DNA from 3 places in the Kluyvera fluvialis genome. Region 3 is predicted to be linked to each of the others. Evidence: predicted binding sites of a transcription regulator. Region 3 holds the regulator's gene; each other region holds the start of a gene.
What was found. The regulator PurR, encoded in region 3, represses purine synthesis genes. The targets are predictions, from matches to a motif close to CANGCAAACGTTTGCNTG.
Positions count from the first base shown of each region.

Region 1 (7,996 bases), 320 kb from region 3:
TTAACATACGGTGTACCGTTGGCGAGGCTTTGGGCAAGATGCAATTTGAAGTCAGGGAAACCACGCGTTTCCAGGCTACGGCAAAAACGGTTGACGGTCGGTTCGCTAACATCAGCCTCCAGGGCGAGCGCCGCAATACTGGAATGAATGGCCTGTTCGGGAGCCGCGAGGATGACCTCCGCGACTTTTCGCTCGGATTTGCTAAGGTTTTCCAGTTGGGACTGGATTTTTTCCAGCATGTTCATCGTGACATAGCGCTCATAGAGTGAAGCTCGTCATTATTCAGATGTGGCTGCGTTCCAACCACTCGAATAATGTAGAGTAGAAGCGATTCCATTAATGGATGAAATCTGTTGGCGTTTTAGCAAGAATATACGCCTGAAGTCAGGTGAAGGGTGGATAGTAACAGCAAAAAATGTTGTTTTTTTTCATAACATGATCAACGTCGTATTTTAACAGACGTTGTTCAGGCGAGAGAACGAATAAAACTGGCTGATTGCCCCATATTGCGGCAGCAATGGTTCCGATTTGTGCGATCGGTAGCCGATAGGGGCGTTAAAGGCTTTCGGCAATTTCGTAAACACAGTACAGTGCATCGTAAGAAAATTACAATGATACTCGTCGTTTTTTAGGAAAAACCGGAGAGGCGACGGGTATATAGCCTGGCATAGAACCAGGATCTTTAACTGAGGAGAATGACATGGCGGTAACGCAAACGGCCCAGGCATGTGATCTGGTCATTTTCGGCGCAAAGGGCGATTTAGCTCGTCGAAAACTGCTGCCTTCCCTGTATCAGCTTGAAAAAGCCGGCCAGATCAATCCAGACACCCGGATTATCGGCGTAGGTCGTGCCGACTGGGACAAAGCAACCTACACTAAAGTTGTCCGCGAAGCGCTTGAAACCTTCATGAAAGAGAAAATTGATGAAGATTTGTGGGACACCCTCAGCGCGCGCCTGGATTTCTGCAATCTGGACGTTAACGACACCGGTGCATTCTCGAGCTTAGGTGAAATGCTCGATCAGCAAAATCGCGTCACCATCAACTATTTTGCCATGCCGCCAAGCACCTTTGGGGCTATCTGCCGTGGTCTGGGCGAAGCGAAGCTCAACGCCAAACCGGCGCGCGTAGTGATGGAAAAACCGCTGGGTACGTCGCTTGAAACCTCGCGTGAAATTAACGACCAGGTGGGCGAATACTTTGAAGAGTGCCAGGTCTATCGTATTGACCATTATCTGGGCAAAGAAACGGTTCTGAACCTGCTGGCGCTGCGATTTGCTAACTCCCTGTTTGTTAATAACTGGGATAATCGCACTATCGATCATGTCGAAATTACCGTCGCAGAAGAAGTGGGCATTGAAGGCCGCTGGGGTTACTTTGACCAGGCGGGACAGATGCGCGATATGATTCAAAACCACCTGCTGCAAATTCTCTGTATGATTGCGATGTCGCCGCCGTCAGACCTGACCGCCGACAGCATTCGTGACGAAAAAGTGAAAGTGCTGAAGTCCTTGCGCCGGATCGATCGCAGCAATGTGCGTGAAAAAACCGTGCGCGGCCAGTATACCGCTGGTTTTGCCCAGGGGCAGAAAGTTCCAGGCTACCTGGAAGAAGAGGGCGCGAACAAGTCCAGCAGCACCGAAACCTTCGTCGCTATCCGTGTGGATATCGACAACTGGCGTTGGGCGGGCGTACCGTTCTACCTGCGTACCGGTAAACGTCTGCCGACTAAATGTTCTGAAGTCGTGGTGTATTTCAAAAACCCAGAGCTGAACCTGTTCAAAGAAACGTGGCCAGAACTGCCGCAAAACAAACTGACCATCCGTTTGCAGCCGGACGAAGGCGTTGATATTCAGATCCTGAATAAAGTTCCGGGTCTTGATCACAAGCACAACCTTCAGGTGACGAAGCTTGATCTGAGCTATTCCGAAACCTTTAATCAAACGCATCTCGCCGATGCTTATGAACGCCTGCTGCTGGAAACCATGCGGGGCATCCAGGCGCTGTTCGTGCGTCGCGATGAAGTTGAAGAAGCGTGGAAGTGGGTTGACTCCATTACTGAAGCGTGGGCAAGCGATAAAGATGCGCCGAAACCTTACCAGGCTGGCACCTGGGGGCCGGTGGCTTCCGTGGCGATGATCACCCGTGATGGCCGCTCCTGGAACGAGTTTGAGTAAATAACGGCGTTAATCCAGAAGGGTTATTTTACCGGTAACATGATCTAACACAGCATGTCGCGTTATTTTTACGCATTTAAGCCCCGGGTGGATTCACCACCGGGGCTTTTTTTATTACACTATCGGTAGACACTTGCCCCTGCGCTGCGCCATACGGGCATTTCCAATCAGTCAGATGAATGTGAATGCGGTATTAGGCTGTGGCCTGGACAGAAAAATTTTAAGGAGCCTTTATGAACTCTGTAATGTTACGCGTAACAAATCGCATTATTGAACGCTCTCGCGATACGCGCGCTGCTTACCTGGAACGTATTAATCGGGCAAAAGCTGAAACGGTTCACCGCTCACAGCTTGCCTGCGGTAATCTGGCGCACGGTTTTGCCGCTTGTCAGCCAGAGGATAAAGCGTCGCTGAAAAGTATGCTGCGTAACAATATCGCGATCATAACCTCCTATAACGACATGCTTTCTGCCCATCAGCCTTACGAGTATTACCCGGATCAAATCCGTAAAGCGCTGCACAGCGTTAACGCGGTAGGTCAGGTTGCTGGTGGCGTTCCGGCCATGTGCGATGGCGTGACTCAAGGTCAGGATGGGATGGAGTTGTCCCTGCTGAGCCGTGAAGTGATTGCAATGTCGGCGGCGGTTGGCCTGTCTCATAACATGTTTGACGGCGCCCTGTATCTCGGCGTGTGTGACAAAATTGTCCCAGGGCTTGCGATGGCTGCGCTCTCCTTCGGCCATCTGCCGTCCGTATTTATCCCATCAGGCCCGATGGCGAGCGGCCTGCCGAATAAAGAAAAAGTCCGTATTCGCCAGCTGTATGCGGAAGGTAAGGTGGATCGTAACGCGCTGCTGGAATCTGAAGCCGCGTCTTACCACGCACCGGGGACTTGTACTTTCTACGGTACGGCAAACACCAACCAAATGGTGATTGAATTCATGGGGATGCAGTTGCCAGGTTCTTCATTCGTACATCCAGATGCGCCGCTGCGCGCAGAACTGACCGCCGCTGCTGCGCGTCAGGTTACACGAATGACCGGTAACGGTAACGAGTGGATGCCGCTGGGTAAAATGATCGACGAAAAAGTGGTCGTGAACGGTATCGTCGCACTGCTGGCAACCGGTGGTTCAACCAACCACACCATGCACCTGGTCGCGATGGCTCGCGCGGCGGGCATTATCATCAACTGGGATGATTTCTCCGAACTATCTGACGTTGTGCCGCTGATGGCGCGCCTGTACCCGAATGGCCCTGCCGATATCAACCACTTCCAGGCGGCAGGCGGCGTACCGGTGCTGGTGCGTGAACTGCTGAACGCTGGCCTGCTGCACGAAGACGTGAACACGGTTGCTGGTTTCGGTCTGTCTCACTACACCATGGAACCGTGGCTGAACGAAGGCAAGCTGGACTGGCGTGAAGGGGCAAGCGCATCGCTGGATAGCGACATCATTGCTACCTTCGACAAACCGTTCTCCAAACACGGCGGTACTAAAGTGCTGAGCGGTAACCTGGGTCGTGCGGTAATGAAAACCTCCGCAGTGCCAAAGGAAAACCAGGTTATCGAAGCCCCAGCGGTGGTATTTGAAAGCCAGCACGATGTACTACCGGCGTTTGAAGCAGGCTTACTGGATAAAGATTGCGTGGTTGTTGTGCGCCATCAAGGGCCTAAAGCGAACGGGATGCCAGAATTACATAAACTTATGCCGCCACTTGGTGTATTATTGGACCGTTGTTTCAAAATTGCGTTGGTCACTGATGGACGTCTGTCCGGTGCATCCGGTAAAGTACCATCAGCTATCCACGTAACCCCTGAAGCCTATGACGGTGGGCTGCTGGCGAAAGTCCGTGACGGCGACATGATCCGCGTCAATGGCCAAACTGGCGAACTGACACTGCTGGTCGATGAAGCTGAACTGGCTGCGCGTCAACCGCATATTCCTGATCTGAGCGCTTCGCGCGTAGGGACAGGCCGCGAGCTGTTTAGTGCATTACGGGAAAAACTGTCCGGTGCAGAGCAGGGCGCAACCTGTATTACCTTTTAAGATGACACGATTTGTAGATCTGGCGAGAGAAAATTTCTGATGAAAAACTGGAAAACAACTGCTGAAGCAATCCTGACCACTGGCCCGGTAGTACCGGTTATCGTGGTGAACAAACTTGAGCACGCAGTACCGATGGCAAAAGCACTGGTTGCAGGTGGTGTACGCGTTCTGGAAGTTACGCTGCGTACCGACTGCGCAATGGATGCTATCCGCGCTATCGCCAAAGAAGTCCCGGATGCTATCGTCGGCGCGGGTACTGTGACCAACGCTCAGCAGCTGAAAGAGGTTACTGACGCGGGTGCGCAGTTTGCTATCAGCCCAGGTCTGACTGACGATCTGCTGACAGCGGCGACCGCAGGCACTATCCCGCTGATCCCTGGTATTAGCTCTGTGTCTGAACTGATGCTGGGTATGCAGCACGGTCTGAAAGAATTCAAATTCTTCCCGGCTGAAGCTAACGGTGGCGTGAAAGCGCTGCAAGCCATTGCTGGCCCGTTCTCCCACATCCGTTTCTGCCCAACTGGCGGTATCTCTCTGAAAAACTGCCGCGACTACCTGGCGCTGAAAAGCGTTCTGTGTGTGGGTGGTTCATGGCTGGTTCCAGCAGACGCGCTGGAAGCGGGCGACTACGACCGCATCACTAAACTGGCTCGCGAAGCTGTAGAAACGGCGACCCTGTAAGGTGTCGGCGCTATCCGGTGTCATTGCCGGATAACGAAAAAAGCGGATTGCGCAAGCAACCCGCTTTTTTTTATCGCTAAGCATTGCCTCCTGGCGTTACCCTCGAACAATCACCGAGGCTGCCGCGCTTTTTGCCCGTTCTACCGCTTGCTCAACGCTTTCTGCGGTTGCCAGCGCAACGCCCATCCGGCGCGAACCGTCAATCTCCGGCTTAGCAAACAGGCGCAACTGTACACCCGAACCCAGCGCATGTTGGACGTTATCAAAGGTGACGTTATTGCTGGTTAACTGTGGCAGCAGCACCGCAGACGCCGATGGGCCATACTGGCGAATCGCGCCAACAGGCAGCCCTAAAAACGCGCGAACGTGCAGGGCAAACTCGGAAACGTCCTGTGAAATGAGCGTCACCATGCCGGTATCGTGCGGGCGTGGCGACACCTCGCTGAATACCACATCATCGCCGCAAACAAACAGTTCTACGCCAAACAGGCCGTAACCACCCAGCGCCAGAACCACGTCGCGGGCAATATTCTGGGCGCGCGACAGCGCCAGATCACTCATCTGCTGCGGCTGCCAGGACTCACGATAATCGCCATCTTCCTGGCGATGGCCCACGGGGGCGCAGAAGTGAACGCCATCGACGGCATTCACGGTGAGTAGCGTAATCTCAAAATCAAAATTCACCACGCCTTCAACAATCACGCGACCCGCGCCCGCACGGCCACCCTGTTGGGCGTATTGCCACGCCTGCGTCAGTTGATCCTGATGGCGAATAAACGTCTGCCCTTTACCCGATGAACTCATGACAGGCTTGATGATGCACGGCAGACCGATATCCGCTACCGCCTGACGGAATTGCGCTTCACTATCGGCAAAATAGTAGGCGGAGGTTGGCAGCTTGAGCGTTTCTGCCGCCAGACGACGGATCCCTTCACGGTTCATGGTCAACTGCGTGGCGCGAGCGCACGGCACAACGTGCTGGCCCGCTTGCTCCAGTTCAACCAGCATGTCGGTAGCGATAGCCTCGATTTCCGGTACTATATAATGCGGTTTTTCCCGCTCAACCAGCGCTTTTAGCGCAGAGCCATCCTGCATATTAATGACATAGGAGCGGTGCGCGACGTGCATCGCTGGTGCGTCGGCGTAACGATCGACGGCGATCACTTCTACCCCTAAACGCTGGCATTCGATTGCCACCTCTTTGCCTAACTCACCTGAACCCAGAAGCATTACGCGCGTCGCCGCAGGACGCAGAGCTGTGCCTAATAACGTCATGACCTATTCCACCGTCTAACCAAAGTTTGGCGCATTATAAACGAAAACGTTTGCGTCTGTCTTGTTGTCGAAAACTGAGTGACGTTATCGTCTTAAATTTGCGCATCTTTATACGGAGCAGACATATTCTGACATCGCCTCGCTTAGTCTGAATAATTAACGTATTTCTACCGGAGGACATATGTCAGGCTGGCTTAATCAACTGCAATCACTGCTTGGGCAAAAATCGGGTGAGGGGAAAAATGAACTTAGCAAAATGCTGGTGCCAGGTGCATTAGGCGGTCTTGCTGGGTTGCTGCTCGCCAGTAAGTCGTCACGCAAAATCCTGGCGAAGTATGGCACTGGCGCACTGCTGGTGGGCGGCGGTGCGGTCGCTGGTAGCGTGTTATGGAACAAGTATAAAGATAAACTGCGCGGCAATCCGCAAACGGAAATGAAATACGGCGAGCCTCCGGCGCCCGTGGATGTGCGTACCGAGCGCCTGATCCTGGCGCTGGTTTTCGCGGCGAAGAGTGACGGGCACATTGATGCCCAAGAACAGGCCGCCATTGAACAACATCTACGCGAGGCGGGTGTAGAAGAGCAGGGGCGTGCGCTTATTGCGCAGGCTATTGAACAGCCGCTCGATCCACTGCGTTTGGCGCGCGATATTCATAATGAAGAAGAGGCGCTGGAACTCTATTTTGTCAGCTGTGCCGCGATTGATATCGATCACTTTATGGAACGTAGCTATTTGAATGCGCTGGGTGAGGCATTGAAGCTGCCACTGGAGGTGCGTGAAAGCATCGAACAGGATTTACGCCAGCAAAAACAGCAACTTTAAACACTTTATTAAAGGTTTTACTTGCATCGTCGTTTATTTTGTCCACCCTTATAGGGAGTGACTATTACGGAAGAATAACGAGATGCCACCTAAAGCAAAACGGATCCCCCACACCATGACAGTGCATGGTGATACGCGCATTGATAACTACTATTGGCTGCGCGATGACACACGTTCAAAACCTGCGGTGCTCGACTATTTACAGCAAGAGAACGCCTATGGCCGCCAGGCGATGTCATCGCAAAAGAGCCTGCAGGATCGTGTGCTGAAAGAGATTGTAGACCGCATTCCTCCACGCGAGGTTTCTGCGCCGTATATCAAAAATGGCTACCGCTATCGCCAGGTGTACGAGCCGGGGCGCGAGTACGCGATTTATCAGCGCCAGGCGCTGGGTGAGGAGCAGTGGTCGCTACTGATTGATGAAAACAAACGCGCTGCGCACAGTGAGTTTTATACCCTGGGCGGCCTCAACGTCGCGCCGGATAATAATCTATTGGCGGTAACCGAAGATTTTCTCTCGCGCCGCCAATACGGCCTGCGCATTCGCCACCTGGAAAATGAAACGTGGCTGCCGGAAGTGATTGAAAATGTCTCGCCGGGCGTCGTATGGGCCAATGACTCGCGCGCGCTGTACTATGTTCGCCAGCACCCAACCACGCTGCTGCCGTGGCAGGTTTGGCGGCATCAGGTCGGTGCTCCGGCAACGCAGGACGAGCTTATCTATGAAGAAGCGGATGAAACCTTCTACGTAAGCCTGCACAAAACCTCGTCGCGCCAATATGTGGTGATTGCGCTTTCCAGCGCGACAACCAGTGAAATGCTATTGTTGGATGCCGACCAACCGGACGCCAGGCCGCGCGCCTATCTACCACGCCGTAAAGATCACGAATACAGCCTCGATCACTATCAACAGCAGTTTTATCTGCGCTCTAACCGTGATGGGAAAAACTTCGGCCTGTACCGCAGCGCCGGATGGGAGGAAAGCGAGTGGCAGAC
Region 1 is NZ_AP046142.1:2,071,758-2,079,753, forward strand. Features, by position in the region: gene AC6I4B_RS09860 (MurR/RpiR family transcriptional regulator) at 1-245, opposite strand, end outside; gene zwf (glucose-6-phosphate dehydrogenase) at 701-2,176, shown strand; gene edd (phosphogluconate dehydratase) at 2,410-4,221, shown strand; gene AC6I4B_RS09875 (bifunctional 4-hydroxy-2-oxoglutarate aldolase/2-dehydro-3-deoxy-phosphogluconate aldolase) at 4,261-4,902, shown strand; gene purT (formate-dependent phosphoribosylglycinamide formyltransferase) at 4,999-6,177, opposite strand; gene AC6I4B_RS09885 (tellurite resistance TerB family protein) at 6,359-7,000, shown strand; gene ptrB (oligopeptidase B) at 7,083-7,996, shown strand, end outside.
Region 1: purT (formate-dependent phosphoribosylglycinamide formyltransferase) is a predicted target of PurR. The motif match lies at 6,217-6,234, and genes of this name have one in related genera.

Region 2 (7,996 bases), 620 kb from region 3:
TCGCTGGCAATATGGGAAAAGGTGAGATAACTCGGCAAAATGAAGATGTTTCTCTCACTTTATCCATCGCACTCTTCTCGCCGTCACCGCAGGAAGGGTGAGATCTCTATTTCCCTGGAGGGGAAATGTCCCGTGTATCGCAGGCAAGGAACCTGGGTAAATATTTCCTGTTAGTCGATAACATGCTGGTCGTGCTGGGTTTCTTTGTTGTTTTCCCCTTAATTTCCATCCGTTTTGTCGATCAAATGGGATGGGCGGCACTGATGGTCGGTATCGCGCTTGGCCTGCGCCAACTGGTGCAACAAGGGCTGGGTATATTTGGCGGTGCCATTGCCGACCGCTTTGGCGCGAAACCGATGATTGTGACCGGTATGCTGATGCGCGCGGGCGGTTTTGCCGCAATGGCGGTGGCTCACGAGCCGTGGTTGCTGTGGCTGTCGTGTATTTTATCCGGCCTGGGCGGCACGTTATTTGACCCTCCACGCTCTGCGCTGGTGGTGAAACTGGTGCTCCCACATCAACGTGGACGCTTCTTTTCACTGCTGATGATGCAAGACAGCGCCGGAGCGGTGATCGGCGCACTATTGGGCAGTTGGCTGCTGCAATACGATTTTCGCTTGGTGTGTAGCGTCGGAGCACTGCTTTTTATTCTCTGTGCGCTGTTTAACTTCTGCTATTTGCCCGCCTGGAAGCTATCGACGGTGAAAACGCCGGTGCGAGAAGGGTTGCAGTACGTCCTGAAAGATAAGCGTTTTGTCACCTATGTGCTGACGTTAACCGGCTACTATATGCTGGCGGTTCAGGTCATGCTGATGCTGCCGATTATGGTCAACGATATTGCCGGTACACCGTCGGCAGTTAAATGGATGTACGCCATTGAGGCCACGCTGTCGCTTACGCTGCTGTACCCTATTGCCCGCTGGAGCGAGAAACGCTTTCGCCTTGAACACCGCCTGATGGCGGGGCTGTTTATCATGATTGTTGCCATGCTACCGATTGGCCTCACCAGCTCGCTACAGCAGTTATTTTCGTTAATTTGCCTGTTTTATATTGGCTCCATCATTGCTGAACCGGCGCGCGAAACACTGAGTGCCCAACTGGCTCATGCCCACGCTCGCGGCAGCTATATGGGCTTTAGCCGATTAGGGCTAGCGTTTGGCGGCGCGCTGGGTTACACCGGCGGCGGCTGGCTGTTCGACAGTGGTAAGGCGCTTAACCAGCCAGAGCTACCGTGGGCGATGCTGGCGGCGATAGGCCTGCTCACATTCATCGCGCTGTGGTGGCAGTTCAGCAGTAAACGTGCCGCGCCGGATATGCTCGAACCACGAGTGTGATCGCCTTTTACTGGCTCTGTGGTAGGCTTTCAACGTTGGCTGCTTTGTGTCAGGATGCACAGAATGCTTCACGTTGAGGAACCACATGAAAAAGTTTTTAGTCATTTTCGCCCTGATCGTCAGCGGTCTGATTGTCGGCTGTAATCAGCTCACGCAGTACTCCGTGAGTGAGCAAGAAATTAACCAGGCGCTACAAAAACGGAATAATTTCTCCAAAGATATTGGTGTGCCAGGTGTTGCCGACGCCCACATTGTGCTGACGAATCTCACCAGCGCTATTGGTCGTGAAGAGCCGAATAAAGTGACGCTTAGCGGTGACGCGAAGCTGGATTTGAACTCACTGTTCGGTAGCCAGAAAGCTAATATCGCGCTGACATTAAAAGCGCTGCCGGTGTTTAACCAGGAGCAAGGCGCTATCTATCTTCAAGAGATGGAAGTGCAGGATGCCAAAGTGACCCCGGAGAAAATGCAGTCGGTTGTACAAACGCTGATCCCGTATCTGAATCAGTCGCTGCGTACCTACTTTAATAAGCAGCCCGCCTACGTGCTGAAAGAAGATGCCAGCCAAGGTGAAGCACTGGCGAAGAAATACGCCAAAGGTATTGAAGTGAAACCGGGTGAAATTATTATCCCATTCACCAACTGATGACCCCTTCACCACTAATGAGGCCGGAGCCTGAACACCGGCCTCATTACTACATCGCTACCCGCGATCTCTTTTTTACAGAAAATGAATGCAAAGGGAAACGTTTACGCTTATCCTTTGCATCCGGCAAAAAATGACTGTAATCCCACCAGCCGGAGCCTCAAATGACTGCATTACCTCAAGTTCTGAAAATTCGCCGCCCAGACGACTGGCATATTCATCTTCGCGATGGCGAGATGCTAAAAACGGTTGTTCCCTATACCAGTGAACTGTATGGCCGTGCGATTATTATGCCGAACCTGGTGCCGCCGATTACCACCGTGGATGCCGCAATAGCCTACCGCCAGCGAATCCTTGATGCCGTCCCTGCCGGACATGATTTCACCCCTCTGATGACCTGCTACTTAACCGACACGCTCGATCCAAACGAGCTGGAGCGCGGCTTTAACGCAGGCGTCTTTACCGCCGCCAAACTGTATCCGGCGAATGCCACCACTAACTCCAGCCATGGGGTGACCAGCACTGACGCAATCATGCCGGTACTTGAGCGGATGGAAAAACTCGGTATGCCGCTGCTGGTTCACGGCGAAGTGACCCATGCGGATATTGATATTTTCGATCGCGAAGCCCGTTTTATCGAAAGCGTGATGGAGCCGCTGCGCCAGCGCCTGCCAGGTCTGAAAGTGGTATTCGAGCATATCACCACCAAAGATGCCGCCGAGTATGTTCGCGATGGCAATGATCGGCTGGCTGCAACCATTACCCCGCAGCATTTGATGTTTAACCGTAACCATATGCTGGTTGGCGGCGTGCGCCCTCACCTCTATTGCCTGCCGATTCTTAAACGTAATATCCATCAGCAGGCGCTGCGTGAACTGGTTGCCAGCGGCTTTGAACGTGCCTTCCTGGGCACTGACTCCGCACCACACGCCCGTCACCGTAAAGAGGCGAGCTGTGGTTGCGCGGGATGCTTTAACGCGCCAACCGCGCTGGGTAGCTATGCCACCGTGTTTGAAGAGATGAACGCGCTACAGCATTTTGAAGGCTTCTGCTCGCTGAATGGCCCACGTTTCTACGGCCTGCCGGTGAACGAAGGTTATGTTGAACTGGTGCGTGAAGAAAGCCAGGTTGCCGAAAGCATTGCGCTGAGCGACGACACGCTGATTCCGTTCCTCGCGGGCGAAACACTACGCTGGACGGTGAAAAAATAAAATGCTGCCCCCTGTTGTAAAACGCTGAAGGTAACTGTATAAATATACAGTGTATAACACAGGGGGCAATTATGCGCATTGAAGTCACTATTGCAAAAACGACCACCTTGCCAGCAGGTGCATTAGACGCGCTGGCAACGGAGCTTTCCCGCCGTATCAATACCCAATTCCCAGACCGCGATGGCTCGGTGAGCGTGCGCTACGCTAGCGCCAACAATCTCTCCGTTATCGGTGGTATCAAAGAAGATAAAGACCGCATTAGCGAAATCCTCCAGGAAACCTGGGAAAGCGCTGACGACTGGTTTATTACAGATTAATCCTTTGTTGCTGTATTATTTTTTGCCGGGTCGCCCCGGCTTTTTTTCATTTATCCACGCTTGTTTTTTTTCTTTCTATCCCCATCTTTTACATCAGCAGCAAAAACAATGAGCAATATGGTTGTTTATTGCGCAAACAGGCCAGTTACTCAGGAATTTATGTTGCATTTGATTTCAATTCTCGAGTATCTATTGAATTGTTGTATACTGATAAAGCTTCACAAAAAAATTGCATTAAACCTCGAGAGTTGTTGCCTTTTAACACGTAAATAAGGGGTTATGATGGAAAAGAATAATGAAGTCATCCAGACCCATCCCCTCGTCGGATGGGACATCAGCACCGTAGATAGCTATGATGCGCTGATGCTGCGCCTGCACTATCAAGACCCCAATCAATCAAGCAAAAAAGAAGCAGAAGTTGGCCAGACGCTGTGGCTAACGACCGATGTCGCACGTCAGTTTATTTCTATACTGGAAGCCGGGATTGCCAAAATTGAATCTGGTGATTACCACGTCAATGAGTATCGCAAGCATTAATGCTGATACATCCTGCAAATTAAGCGCTAACAGGCACCTACGGGTGCCTGAATTATTTTCACGCTTGTATAACAACTGCGGCTTAATTACTCTACCCACATTGATATTTGAGCCTATTCATCGCGTCAGGAAAGACTATGCAATACGACCTAATCATTATTGGCAGCGGCTCTGTTGGCGCTGCGGCGGGTTATTACGCGCGTAAAGCTGGGTTAAACGTGCTGATGACCGACGCTCACATGCCACCTCACCAGGAGGGCAGCCACCACGGCGATACCCGTTTAATGCGCCATGCCTACGGCGAAGGTGAAAAATACGTGCCGCTGGTACTGCGCGCCCAAACGCTGTGGGACGAACTGGCGGCGTTGAGCGGCGAAGCACTATTTGAACGCAGCGGCGTGGTGAATCTCGGCCCGGCAGACTCCGATTTTCTTCGCACCGTGGCGCAAAGCGCGGCACAGTACCAACTGCCGGTGGAGCATCTTGACGGCGCTGCGGTCACCGCTCGTTGGCCGGAAATTACCGTCCCTGGCGACTATCAGGCCATCTTCGAACCCAATTCAGGGGTTCTGAAAAGTGAGCTGGCGGTCAAAACGCTGATTGCCCTGGCGAAAGACGCCGGTTGCGCGCAGCTATTCAACTGCCCAGTCACCGCGATTCATCACGATGCTGACGGCGTGACTATCGAGACTTCTGAGGGGTCATGGCGCGGCAAAAAACTGCTGTTGAGCGCGGGGACATGGGTCAAACAATTCTATCCACAGTTGCCTGTTCAGCCAGTGCGCAAAGTTTTCGCCTGGTTCCAGGCCGATGGCCGCTATAGCCGTAAAAACAACTTCCCGGCATTTACCGGCGAACTGCCTAACGGCGACCAGTTCTACGGTTTTCCGGCGGTCGATAACGAGCTGAAAATCGGCAAACATAACGGCGGGCAGGTGATTAGCCAGCCAGAAGATCGCAAGCCGTTCGGCGCTGTCGTGAGCGACGGTTCAGAAGCGTTCAGTTTCCTGCGCCAAATTCTGCCGGGTATCGGCGGTTGTCTGCACGGGGCAGCCTGCACCTACGACAACTCGCCGGATGAAGACTTTATTATCGATACTTTACCCGGCCAGCCGAACGTGTTGTTCATCGGTGGCCTGAGCGGTCATGGCTTCAAGTTTGCGACCGTGCTGGGGGAAATTGCCGCCCAGTTCGCCCTACAACAAACGCCTGAGTTTGATCTTCAGCCGTTTGCCCTCACCCGCTTTCAGCCCTAAAAACAACACGGCCCCGATATTTCGGGGCCGTTAAACAGAGAACGCTATGCGCCGCCTGCTCCACTACCTGGTCAACAATATCCGCGAGCACCTGATGCTATATTTGATGCTCTCATTACTGTTGGCGATTGCTGACCTTGCCTATCTCTACTTCAGTTAATCGCCAGACATTTCCGGGTCGGGGATACCCAGGCGTGTATTCAGCCGCCCACGCGATTTATTAAAGATTTTATTGCCATTCTCACGTCCGGCACGGCGCTGACGCTGCTCTTCTTCCGGCAGTTTGTGTTCCTGCTGGCAGGCTTCACTACAGCAGCCTTCGTATTTCTCGGCACAAGCCGGACACTGGATAAACAGCAGATGGCAGCCATCGTTCAGGCAGTTAGTGTGGCTGTCGCACGACGTGCCGCACTGGTGGCAATGCGCAATCACCTGGTCTGAAATACGCTCGCCCATGCGTTCATCAAAAACAAAGTTTTTGCCAATAAACCGCACCGGCAAGCCCTGTTCACGCGCACGGCGCGCGTACTCAATGATCCCACCTTCGATATGCCACACCTGTTTAAAGCCGTTGTGTTTCATCCACGCGCTGGCTTTTTCACAGCGGATACCGCCGGTGCAGTACATCACAATCTTCTTGTCTTTATGCTCCTGCATCATCTCTACCGCTTTCGGCAACTGCTCGCGAAAGGTATCAGCAGGGATTTCCAGCGCTTGTTCAAAATGGCCCACTTCATATTCATAGTGGTTACGCATATCGATAAACACCGCGTCAGGGTCATCCAGCATAGCGTTAACGTCCGCCGCCTTCAGATAATCCCCCACATCACTGGCATCAAAGCTCGGGTCGTCGATACCATCGGCAACAATGCGCTCACGCACTTTCATGCGCAGCACCCAGAACGATTTACCGTCATCGTCCAGCGCAATGTTCAGGCGCAGGTTTTTCAACGCAGGATCAAAACCATCCAGGCAGGCGCGCAAAGCCTCCACCTTGCTGGCGGGAATGCTGATTTGCGCGTTAATCCCTTCACGGGCGAGATAAATACGGCCAAACACGTTAAGCGCCGACAGCGCGATATACAGCGCATCACGCGTCGCTTTTGGGTCAACAATGGTGAAATACTTATAGAATGAGATAGTGGTGCGTGGCTCAGTTTCTGCCAGCATCTGCGCTTTCAGCGTCTCATTCGAAATGCGGTTATGCAACACTGGCATGGTGCTCTTATCCTGCAATCGTCAAAGGTTGATATAAACGGGGCGCATGATATAGCAATCATTGTTAATTTACATCCCCACATTTTACGCTACATTTTCATCACCACTAATCATTTGATGCAAAACAACTGCTTAAATTAACGCCATTCGCAACCCTCTCATTTTGGTTGCCGGAAAAATAGTGCGACAATAGTCTTAATTGCTCGAAAAAACAGGAAAGACATGACCCAGTTACCCAAATTTACCGCCGCGTTGCTGCACCCACGCTACTGGCCGTCATGGCTGGGTATTGGCCTACTTTGGTTAGTTGTCCAGCTGCCGTATCCGGTGATTTACCGCTTAGGTAATGGCATGGGCCGCCTGGCGATGCGCTTTATGAAACGTCGCGCAAAAATTGCTTACCGCAATCTTGAACTCTGCTTCCCGCAAATGAGCGCCGCAGAGCGCCACCAAATGGTGGTGAAAAACTTTGAATCCGTGGGAATGGGCGTAATGGAAACCGGCATTGCCTGGTTCTGGCCAACCCAACGCGTGAATCGCTGGATGGATGCCAGCGGCCTTGAACATATTCGCAGCGTGCAGGACTCTGGACGTGGCGTGTTGTTAATCGGTATTCACTTCCTGACCCTTGAAATGGGGGCGCGGATGTTTGGTATTCATAACCCCGGGATCGGCGTCTATCGCCCGAACGACAACCCCGTGCTTGACTGGCTGCAAACCTGGGGCCGTATGCGCTCCAATAAAAGCATGATCGATCGTAAAGATCTGAAGGGAATGGTGAGAGCGCTGAAAAATGGCGAGATCATCTGGTACGCACCGGATCACGATTACGGCCCGCGCGCCAGCGTATTTGTGCCGCTGTTTGCGGTTAAAGATGCGGCGACCACTTCCGGTACCTGGATGCTGGCAAAAATGTCGAAAGCCTGCGTCGTGCCGTTTGTTCCACGCCGCAAGCCAGATGGCAAAGGCTATGAGCTAATAATCCTTGAGCCTGAATGCAACCCACCGCTGGATGATGCGGAAAGTACCGCCGCCTGGATGAACAAAATAATCGAGCAATGCATCATGATGGCACCGGAGCAGTATATGTGGCTGCACCGCCGCTTTAAGACCCGGCCTGACGGTGTCCCATCCCGCTACTGACCCCTAAAACACGCAGCCAGGCTGCGTGTTTTGTTTTGACTTTAAAAGCCCTCCGCATTGCGACGTATACAGCACAGGCGCATAATTAGCCAGCTAACATACTTGTCACACCTCAAGTTTGCTACAACCCGAATGATTTAAAGTATCGATGCCGTTTATTGACAAAAATTGCCTGCGGAACCCTATGCAACCCTCAGATGCCCCCATAAATTGGAAGCGTAACCTCGCCGTTGTCTGGCTCGGCTGTTTTTTGACCGGTGCGGCCTTCAGCCTGGTCATGCCCTTCCTCCCTCTCTACGTGGAACAACTTGGCGTAACTGGCCACAGCGCGCTG
Region 2 is NZ_AP046142.1:3,014,904-3,022,899, forward strand. Features, by position in the region: gene mdtH (multidrug efflux MFS transporter MdtH) at 126-1,334, shown strand; gene AC6I4B_RS14315 (lipoprotein) at 1,420-1,980, shown strand; gene pyrC (dihydroorotase) at 2,145-3,191, shown strand; gene dinI (DNA damage-inducible protein I) at 3,263-3,508, shown strand; gene bssS (biofilm formation regulator BssS) at 3,791-4,045, shown strand; gene solA (N-methyl-L-tryptophan oxidase) at 4,183-5,301, shown strand; gene AC6I4B_RS14340 (DUF2770 family protein) at 5,348-5,461, shown strand; gene trhO (oxygen-dependent tRNA uridine(34) hydroxylase TrhO) at 5,458-6,519, opposite strand; gene AC6I4B_RS14350 (Kdo(2)-lipid IV(A) acyltransferase) at 6,742-7,662, shown strand; gene mdtG (multidrug efflux MFS transporter MdtG) at 7,847-7,996, shown strand, end outside.
Region 2: pyrC (dihydroorotase) is a predicted target of PurR. The motif match lies at 2,074-2,091, and genes of this name have one in related genera.

Region 3 (7,996 bases):
ACGTAGTAGAGCATACTGAACAGCATGACCCAATAAACGGATGCGGTTGCTACACCACAGCCGACGCCGCCCAGTTCAGGCATTCCAAAATGGCCGTAAATAAAAATGTAGTTAACCGGAATATTGACCAGCAGGCCGATAAACCCCATCACCATGCCCGGTTTTGTTTTCGCTAACCCTTCACATTGGTTACGTGCGACCTGGAAACCGAGATAGCCCGGCGCGCCCCACAGCAGCGCGCGCAGATAGCCAACGGCTTTGTCTGCCAGCGCGGGATCAATGTTATGCATTGAACGGATGATATAGCCTGCATTCCACAGCACCACCATGATAAGCACCGAGACAAAACCTGCCAGCCAGAAGCCCTGGCGCACCTGTTGCGCGATACGATCTCGGCGACCGGAGCCGTTCAGTTGGGCGATAACTGGGGTTAGCGCCAACAGCAGGCCGTGACCAAAAAGAATGGCCGGTAACCAGATAGATGTGCCGATAGCCACGGCCGCCATATCGGTTGCGCTGTAGCCGCCCGCCATCACGGTATCGACAAACCCCATGGCGGTTTGCGCCACCTGCGCAAGGATGACGGGGATCGCCAGAGCTAATAATTGACGCGCTTCGCTAAAGTACTTCTGCACGAGAACACCTGTATTGTTGTTATTTATTCTCGCCGTACATAGAGCACGGGAGACAGAAAAGCCGCCTTAACCGGCAGCAAGAAGAATAAATAGAGGAATTGCCCCGTTATTGTAGCGAGGATTCGCTATTAATCTAGTCAAAAAAGAGGGGGGAGGCCGCCGAAGGTGGCAACCTGTTTTATCAACTGTTATTGTGCGTAGCAGATGACTCGGTAGTGGTACCGAAAATAGATTATTAAAGGAGTTAACTGCATGTTTACGGGTATTGTGCAGGGCACGGCAGAAATCGTGTCTATTGATGAAAAACCAAATTTCCGCACTCACGTTGTCGCTCTGCCGGAACACATGCTGGCGGGCCTGGAAACCGGGGCGTCGGTTGCTCATAACGGCTGTTGTTTAACCGTGACGGAGATTAACGGCAACCACATTAGCTTTGACCTGATGAAAGAGACGCTGCGCATTACTAACCTCGGCGATGTAAAAGTTGGCGACCAGGTTAACGTTGAGCGCGCGGCGAAATTTAGCGATGAAATTGGCGGTCATTTAATGTCTGGCCATATTATGACCACCGCTGAAGTGGCAAAAGTCCTGACCTCTGAAAACAACAAGCAGATCTGGTTTAAAATTCAAGACCCGTCGCTGATGAAATACATCCTGTACAAAGGTTTTATCGGGATTGACGGTATCAGCCTGACGGTTGGCGAAGTGACGGCGACCCGTTTCTGTGTGCATTTGATTCCAGAAACGCTGGAGCGCACGACGCTTGGCAAAAAACGCCTGGGCGATCGCGTGAATATCGAAATTGACCCGCAAACGCAAGCGGTAGTAGACACCGTTGAACGCGTGATGGCGGCAAAAGAAGCGGCGGCGAAGCAGGCTGTAGCTGAGTAAAAATGAATATTGCCTGCCTCAATGTGAGGCAGGCAATCGCACATTTAGCGGGCGACGCGCAGGCCGTGCTCAGCCCCGCGAGAGAACATCACCTGCCACAGTTGAATATCTCGCGCCCGAAAAGCACCCGCGCAGGCGTTGAGATAGTAACTGAACATGCGTTTGAATCGTTCAGAATAGTTGTCGGCGATTTCTGGCCAGCAGGCGAGGAAACGCGAATACCATGCCATCAGCGTTGTGTCGTAATCAGCGCCAAAGTTGTGCCAGTCTTCCATCACAAAGTGTGGCTCGCTGGCGTTGGCAATCTGGCGAACGGAAGGCAAACAGCCATTCGGAAAGATGTATTTGTTAATCCACGGATCAACATTATTGTCGGTTTTTTTCGAACCGATAGTGTGCAGTAAGAATAAACCGTCAGGTTTTAAATTGCGGTCAACAACGGCAAAATAGGTATCGTAGTTTTTCGGGCCGACGTGCTCGAACATCCCGACGGAGACGATACGGTCAAACTGTTCGTGTAGGTCGCGATAATCCTGAAGCAAAATAGTGACATCCAGCCCTTCACAGCGCGTTTGCGCCATTTTTTGCTGTTCAGCGGAAATGGTCACGCCCATCACTTTCACACCGTAGTTCTTCGCCATATACGCCGCTAAACCCCCCCAGCCACAGCCGATATCCAGCACGCTCATTCCGGGTTTTAGCTGCAATTTCTGGCAGATAAGCTCAAGCTTGGCTTGTTGCGCTTCTTCCAGCGTTTGCGCTTCTTTCCAGTAGCCGCAGGAATATTGCATATAAGGGTCAAGCATGCGGCTAAAAAGATCGTTGCCGAGGTCGTAGTGCTCTTTACCGACCATCCAGGCGCGTTTGCGGCTTTGCAGGTTAAATAGCCGTGCACCCGCGACGCGAAGCGTATCTTTGAAATGATGTGGGAGTTGGTTTTCTAATCCGGCGCGTAGCACTTTGTCGAAAAAAATATCTAAACGATCGCATTCCCACCAACCGTCCATATAACTTTCGCCAAGGCCTAGCGAACCTTCTTGTAATACACGTTTGAAAAACTGCGGATTTTTGACCTGAATATCGCAAGGCGCGTTGCCATTGATTTCAACGCTTGCCCGGTTTAGCAGCTCGCTAACAATACGATACCAGTCATCGTCCGGTACATTGACTTCTTCTATACACGATGAGCTCATAGCCTCTCCATCCCGACCTGATGATCAGAAATTTCAAACAGCGTAGACGCTTTTTTGAGTTTGTGAGAAATGTCACGAAAAATCGTGAGCCTGCTATCTGACGTAGCACAGAGGAAGGGAAGAATCCCTTACCGAAAGCCAATCCATGGTGTAAACGGAGGCATCCCGCTCTCGTTTAATAAATAAAATCGCTATTAATTATGTGATGCCAATCCAGTATAGGACGCTAAGTTTGTTGATTCAACAAAAAAATCCTAGCGTCCTAACTGTTTTATAACATTGATATCAATGATATTTAAGCGTGCGAGGCGGTTTGTTGCGTTTCCCGCTCAGCGCGACGGGCGGCTAACTGCATTCTGTAGCCAATACCGGCGAGCAGTACGGTCGCTAACATTACACTGGTGGTGGTCAACAGTGGTGTGGCGATAAGCGTAGAGACGGCAAGGCTTGCCAGGAAGCACAGCCCCAACTGTAAGGTATTTTGCAGCGCTGCCGCGCGCCCGGTGGCCTGTGGGAATGGCTTCAACGCCTGGGCGACCACAATCGGGTAAATAGCGCCGTTAACCGTTGCCATCAGGCAGAACGGAATGAGCAGGGCGGTCAGCGAGACATTTTCCGCCAGGCCAACGGCCCATGTTGCGATGACGCTTAAACCAAACACCACCAACAGCCACGGCAGCATTTGCGAACCTTGCCACTTTTGCAACGCCGAGCGGCAGCCGTAACCACCGATTAAGAACGCGATGGTTTGCGGCACATAGCTCAGGCCAATCACCGTTGGGCTGTAGCCCATATCATGCAGAATAAACGGCGAACCGGTCAGCCAGGCGAAGAAACTGGCGGAGCAGGCGGCGTAGATCAGCACGTTACCGCGATAATCTTTGCTGCGCAGCAGGCGCATAAAGGTCAGTTTTTCTTCGCTGGACGTCGCATTGTGGTGCGCGGGTTTCAGGCGCAGGGCAGGCAGCATCAACACCAACGTGATGATAAACAACGTGGCAAAAATCGCCTGCCAGTCGAAATGCGCCAGCAACCAACTGCCCAGCAGAGGCGCCAGTGCCGGAGACAGCCCGACCAGCGGCATAATCGTGGCGAAAATACGGTTAGTGCGCTGCGGTGGATAGTAATCGGTGACCATCGCCTGCCAGGTGACTGCCGCCGCACAGACGCCTACCGCCTGAACAAAGCGCAGTACCAGCAGCGTAGTGCCATCGCGCACCCACAGCATCCCCAGACAGCCGATAGCGAAAATGGTTAACCCCGTCAGCAAAATGGGCTTGCGCCCGTAGCGGTCGGACAACGGCCCCCACAGTAGTTGTGCTACTGCGAAACCGGCGAGGAACAGGCTCAGGCTGGCACTGACCGCAGACGCTGGGGTTTGTAAGTCTTGCTGGATGGCAGCAAATGCAGGTAGATACATATCGGTGGCCAGAAAGCCCAGCACGCTAAGCCCTGCGAGCCAAACTAAAAAACCTTTCCCAGGTTGCATAAATCGCCCTTTTTATTGTTAGTGAACAGAGTCGCTGAGTGTAGAGAGTGCATTCGAGCTTGTGAAACGCTAATATTTGAGTCATGGATTCAAAATTTTTGCAGGCAGAAAATGTGGTCTGAATATTCGCTGGAAGTGGTTGATGCAGTTGCGCGTAACGGCAGTTTCAGCGCTGCCGCACAGGAGCTGCACCGTGTGCCTTCTGCTGTAAGCTACACGGTACGTCAGTTAGAGGAGTGGCTTGCTGTGCCGCTGTTTGAACGTCGCCATCGTGACGTTGAACTGACGCCAGCCGGAGCATGGTTTTTAAAAGAAGGGCGATCTGTTATCAAAAAAATGCAGATCACCCGTCAGCAGTGCCAGCAGATAGCGAATGGTTGGCGCGGGCAGTTGGCGATTGCCGTGGATAACATCGTCAAGCCACAGCGCACCCGGCAACTGATTGTCGATTTCTATCGTCATTTCAGCGACGTTGAGCTGATTGTGTACCAGGAAGTGTTCAACGGCGTGTGGGATGCATTAGCTGACGGTCGCGTGGAGTTAGCGATCGGCGCAACGCAGGCGATTCCTGTCGGGGGGCGCTTTGCCTTTCGTGATATGGGGATGCTCAACTGGCACTGCGTGGTGTCTGGCTCGCATCCGCTGGCGAAAATGACGGGGCCATTGAGCGACGATGTGTTGCGCAACTGGCCATCGTTGGTGCGCGAAGATACCTCGCGCTCGTTGCCAAAACGGACAACCTGGCTGCTGGATAACCAAAAAAGGGTGGTCGTGCCGGATTGGGCATCATCAGAAACCTGTATTTCGGCGGGGTTATGTGTGGCGATGGTGCCGGGGCACGTGGCGCAACCGTGGCTGGAAAGCGGTGAATGGGTCGCGCTGGAGCTGGAAAACCCTTTCCAGGATGCCGCCTGTTGCCTGACGTGGCAGCAAAGCGATGCTTCTCCGGCGTTAAGCTGGTTGCTGGAATATTTGGGCGACAGTGAAACGTTAAATCAAGAGTGGCTGCGGACGCCCGAGTAGGGCATCCGCAAAAAGCGATTAACGACGGTAATCGCGATAAGGACCATCGGCAACCGAGCGACGCTCGATAAGACGCGGGTGGACTTCAATCGACTGTGACTCTTCGCGCTTGCTGACAATTCTGTCCATCAGCATATTGAAGGCTGTTTCACCAAGCGAATCTTTCGGCTGGTGAATGGTTGTCAGCGCTGGGGTAAAGAAGCGCGAGTTACGCACATTATCATAACCGATCAGCGAAATGTCCTGCGGCACGCGCAGCCCCATTTCGTCAGCGGCGCACAGCGCGCCCATCGCCATGATATCGCCACCGCAAAAGATAGCGGTTGGGCGAGGATGCTGCGACAAAATTTGCTGCATCGCGCGATAGCCGGATTCTGGCTCAAAATCGCCTTGTACAATCCAGTTAGCCGGTACGTTGATTTGTACCTCTTCCATCGCTTTCATAAAGCCCGCCAGACGCCCGGCGCCGGTGTTGCGCTCCAGCGGCCCTGGGATCACGCCGATATCGCGATGACCGCGTTCGATCAGATAACGGCCAGCCATATAGCCGCCTTCAAAGGCGTTATCGATTACCGAATCGGTAAAGTCGGCTTTGGCTTCGCCCCAGTCCATCACCACCATTGGGATGTGGCGATATTCTTCGAGCATCGTCAGCAGAGGCTCTGGATACTCAGAGCACATGACCAACAGGCCATCTACGCGTTTTTGCGCCATCATCGACAGATAGGCGCGCTGTTTTTCCAGGTTGTTCCACGCGTTACCCAGAATCAGCGTATAGCCTTTTTCGAAGCAGTTTTTCTCAACGGCTTCGATAATTTCGGCAAAGTAGGCCGCTTCGCTGCTGGTGGCTAACAAACCAATGGATTTGGTGTGATTAACCTTCAGGCTACGGGCAACGGCGCTTGGCGAGTAGTGCAACTCTTTAATCGCCGCCCAGACCGCTTCACGCGTTTCCTCGGCGACAAAACGCGTTTTGTTAATTACATGTGATACGGTTGTAGTGGAAACGTTTGCGCGCTTCGCTACATCTTTAATAGTTGCCATTCCATCTCACTCCAGACCCTGGCCTGCCCCTGAAAAAATCGAAAGGAAAACGTTTGCCTTCACACACCCTGGCGCAATTTGTGAATTGCGATTCGCCGGGAAAACGATACAGGACGACAGGAGGGGGTCAATGGCCGGTACGCTTTTAAATAAGCGTCGAATTTTGGCCTATCTTGACGCAAAGTGGAAGAGCAAAAACAAACATCCTGCTAAATCTGTGAAGATTTTTATGATTAACTGTGCAAAAATGAGTAAGGTCAGTTTTGCTGTAGCAATAAAAAGGAGAAAAATTGATGAGTACCGAACTTAAGCTGTCGCTCTCTACTACCGTTGTAACGCTTGCGCTGATTGTCGCCGCAGCGTTCACTGCCATCCTGCATTAATTCCCCTGTGAGGGGGCTGCCGCTCCCTCATCATCCGATTGTTAGCAAATAAGCAATAATCTTTTGCTATTTTGTACGCTTCTGCTTTTCTGTGATTAATGTCATGCTTTTAACATCATATTGATGTCGCACTCTCGATGCGGCTAACCGGAGTTATGGCATGAAAATTAATTTCCCATTATTGGCGCTCGCCATTGGGGCTTTTGGCATTGGCACTACCGAGTTCTCCCCGATGGGCCTTTTGCCGGTAATTGCGAAGGGTGTGGATGTCTCAATTCCCGTTGCGGGAATGTTGATCAGCGCTTATGCGGTTGGGGTGATGGTGGGTGCTCCGTTGATGACGCTGCTGTTATCGCACCGTGGGCGACGCAATGCGCTTATCTTCCTGATGGCGATATTTACCCTCGGTAATGTGCTCTCGGCGCTGTCGCCGGATTACACCACATTGATGTTATCGCGCATTATTACCAGCCTTAACCACGGCGCATTCTTTGGTTTAGGTTCGGTAGTGGCGGCAAGCGTAGTGCCCAAACACAAACAGGCCAGCGCGGTCGCGACCATGTTTATGGGGCTGACTATCGCCAATATCGGCGGCGTTCCGGCGGCGACCTGGCTTGGCGAAACTATTGGCTGGCGTATGTCGTTTTTGGCAACGGCGGGGTTGGGCGTGATTGCGATGATTAGCCTGTGGCTGTCACTGCCGAAAGGCGGCGCGGGTGAAAAACCGGATGTTAAACGTGAATTGGCGGTGCTGGTGCGCCCGCAGGTGCTTTCGGCGCTGTTAACCACCGTTCTGGGCGCAGGGGCAATGTTTACCCTCTATACCTATATTTCTCCGGTGCTGCACACGATAACCGACGCGTCATCCGGCTTTATCACGCTGATGCTGGTGTTGATTGGCGTTGGTTTCTCCATCGGTAACTATCTTGGCGGCAAATTTGCCGACCGTTCGGTGAGCGGCACGTTGAAAGGCTTCTTGCTGCTGCTGATGCTTATCATGCTGGCGATCCCATTCCTCGCACGTACCGAAATTGGTGCGGCGGTGAGTATGGTGATTTGGGGCGCAGCGACCTTTGCGGTTGTACCACCGTTACAGATGCGTGTGATGCGCGTTGCCAGCGAAGCGCCGGGGCTGTCGTCATCGGTCAATATCGGGGCATTTAACCTGGGTAACGCGTTGGGGGCTGTGGCCGGTGGGGCGGTGATTTCAGGCGGCCTGGGTTACAGTTTTGTGCCGGTGATGGGGGCGATTGTCGCTGGTTTAGCTCTGCTGGTTGTGTTCTTTAGCAGCCGTTCTCGCGGTGAAGAAGCGCTCGTCAGTTAATAAAAAACGCAGAA
Region 3 is NZ_AP046142.1:2,390,326-2,398,321, forward strand. Features, by position in the region: gene mdtK (MdtK family multidrug efflux MATE transporter) at 1-635, opposite strand, end outside; gene AC6I4B_RS11405 (riboflavin synthase subunit alpha) at 888-1,526, shown strand; gene cfa (cyclopropane fatty acyl phospholipid synthase) at 1,571-2,719, opposite strand; gene punC (purine nucleoside transporter PunC) at 3,015-4,208, opposite strand; gene punR (DNA-binding transcriptional activator PunR) at 4,320-5,231, shown strand; gene purR (HTH-type transcriptional repressor PurR) at 5,250-6,275, opposite strand; gene AC6I4B_RS11430 (hypothetical protein) at 6,406-6,585, shown strand; gene cydH (cytochrome bd-I oxidase subunit CydH) at 6,569-6,658, shown strand; gene AC6I4B_RS11440 (MFS transporter) at 6,819-7,982, shown strand.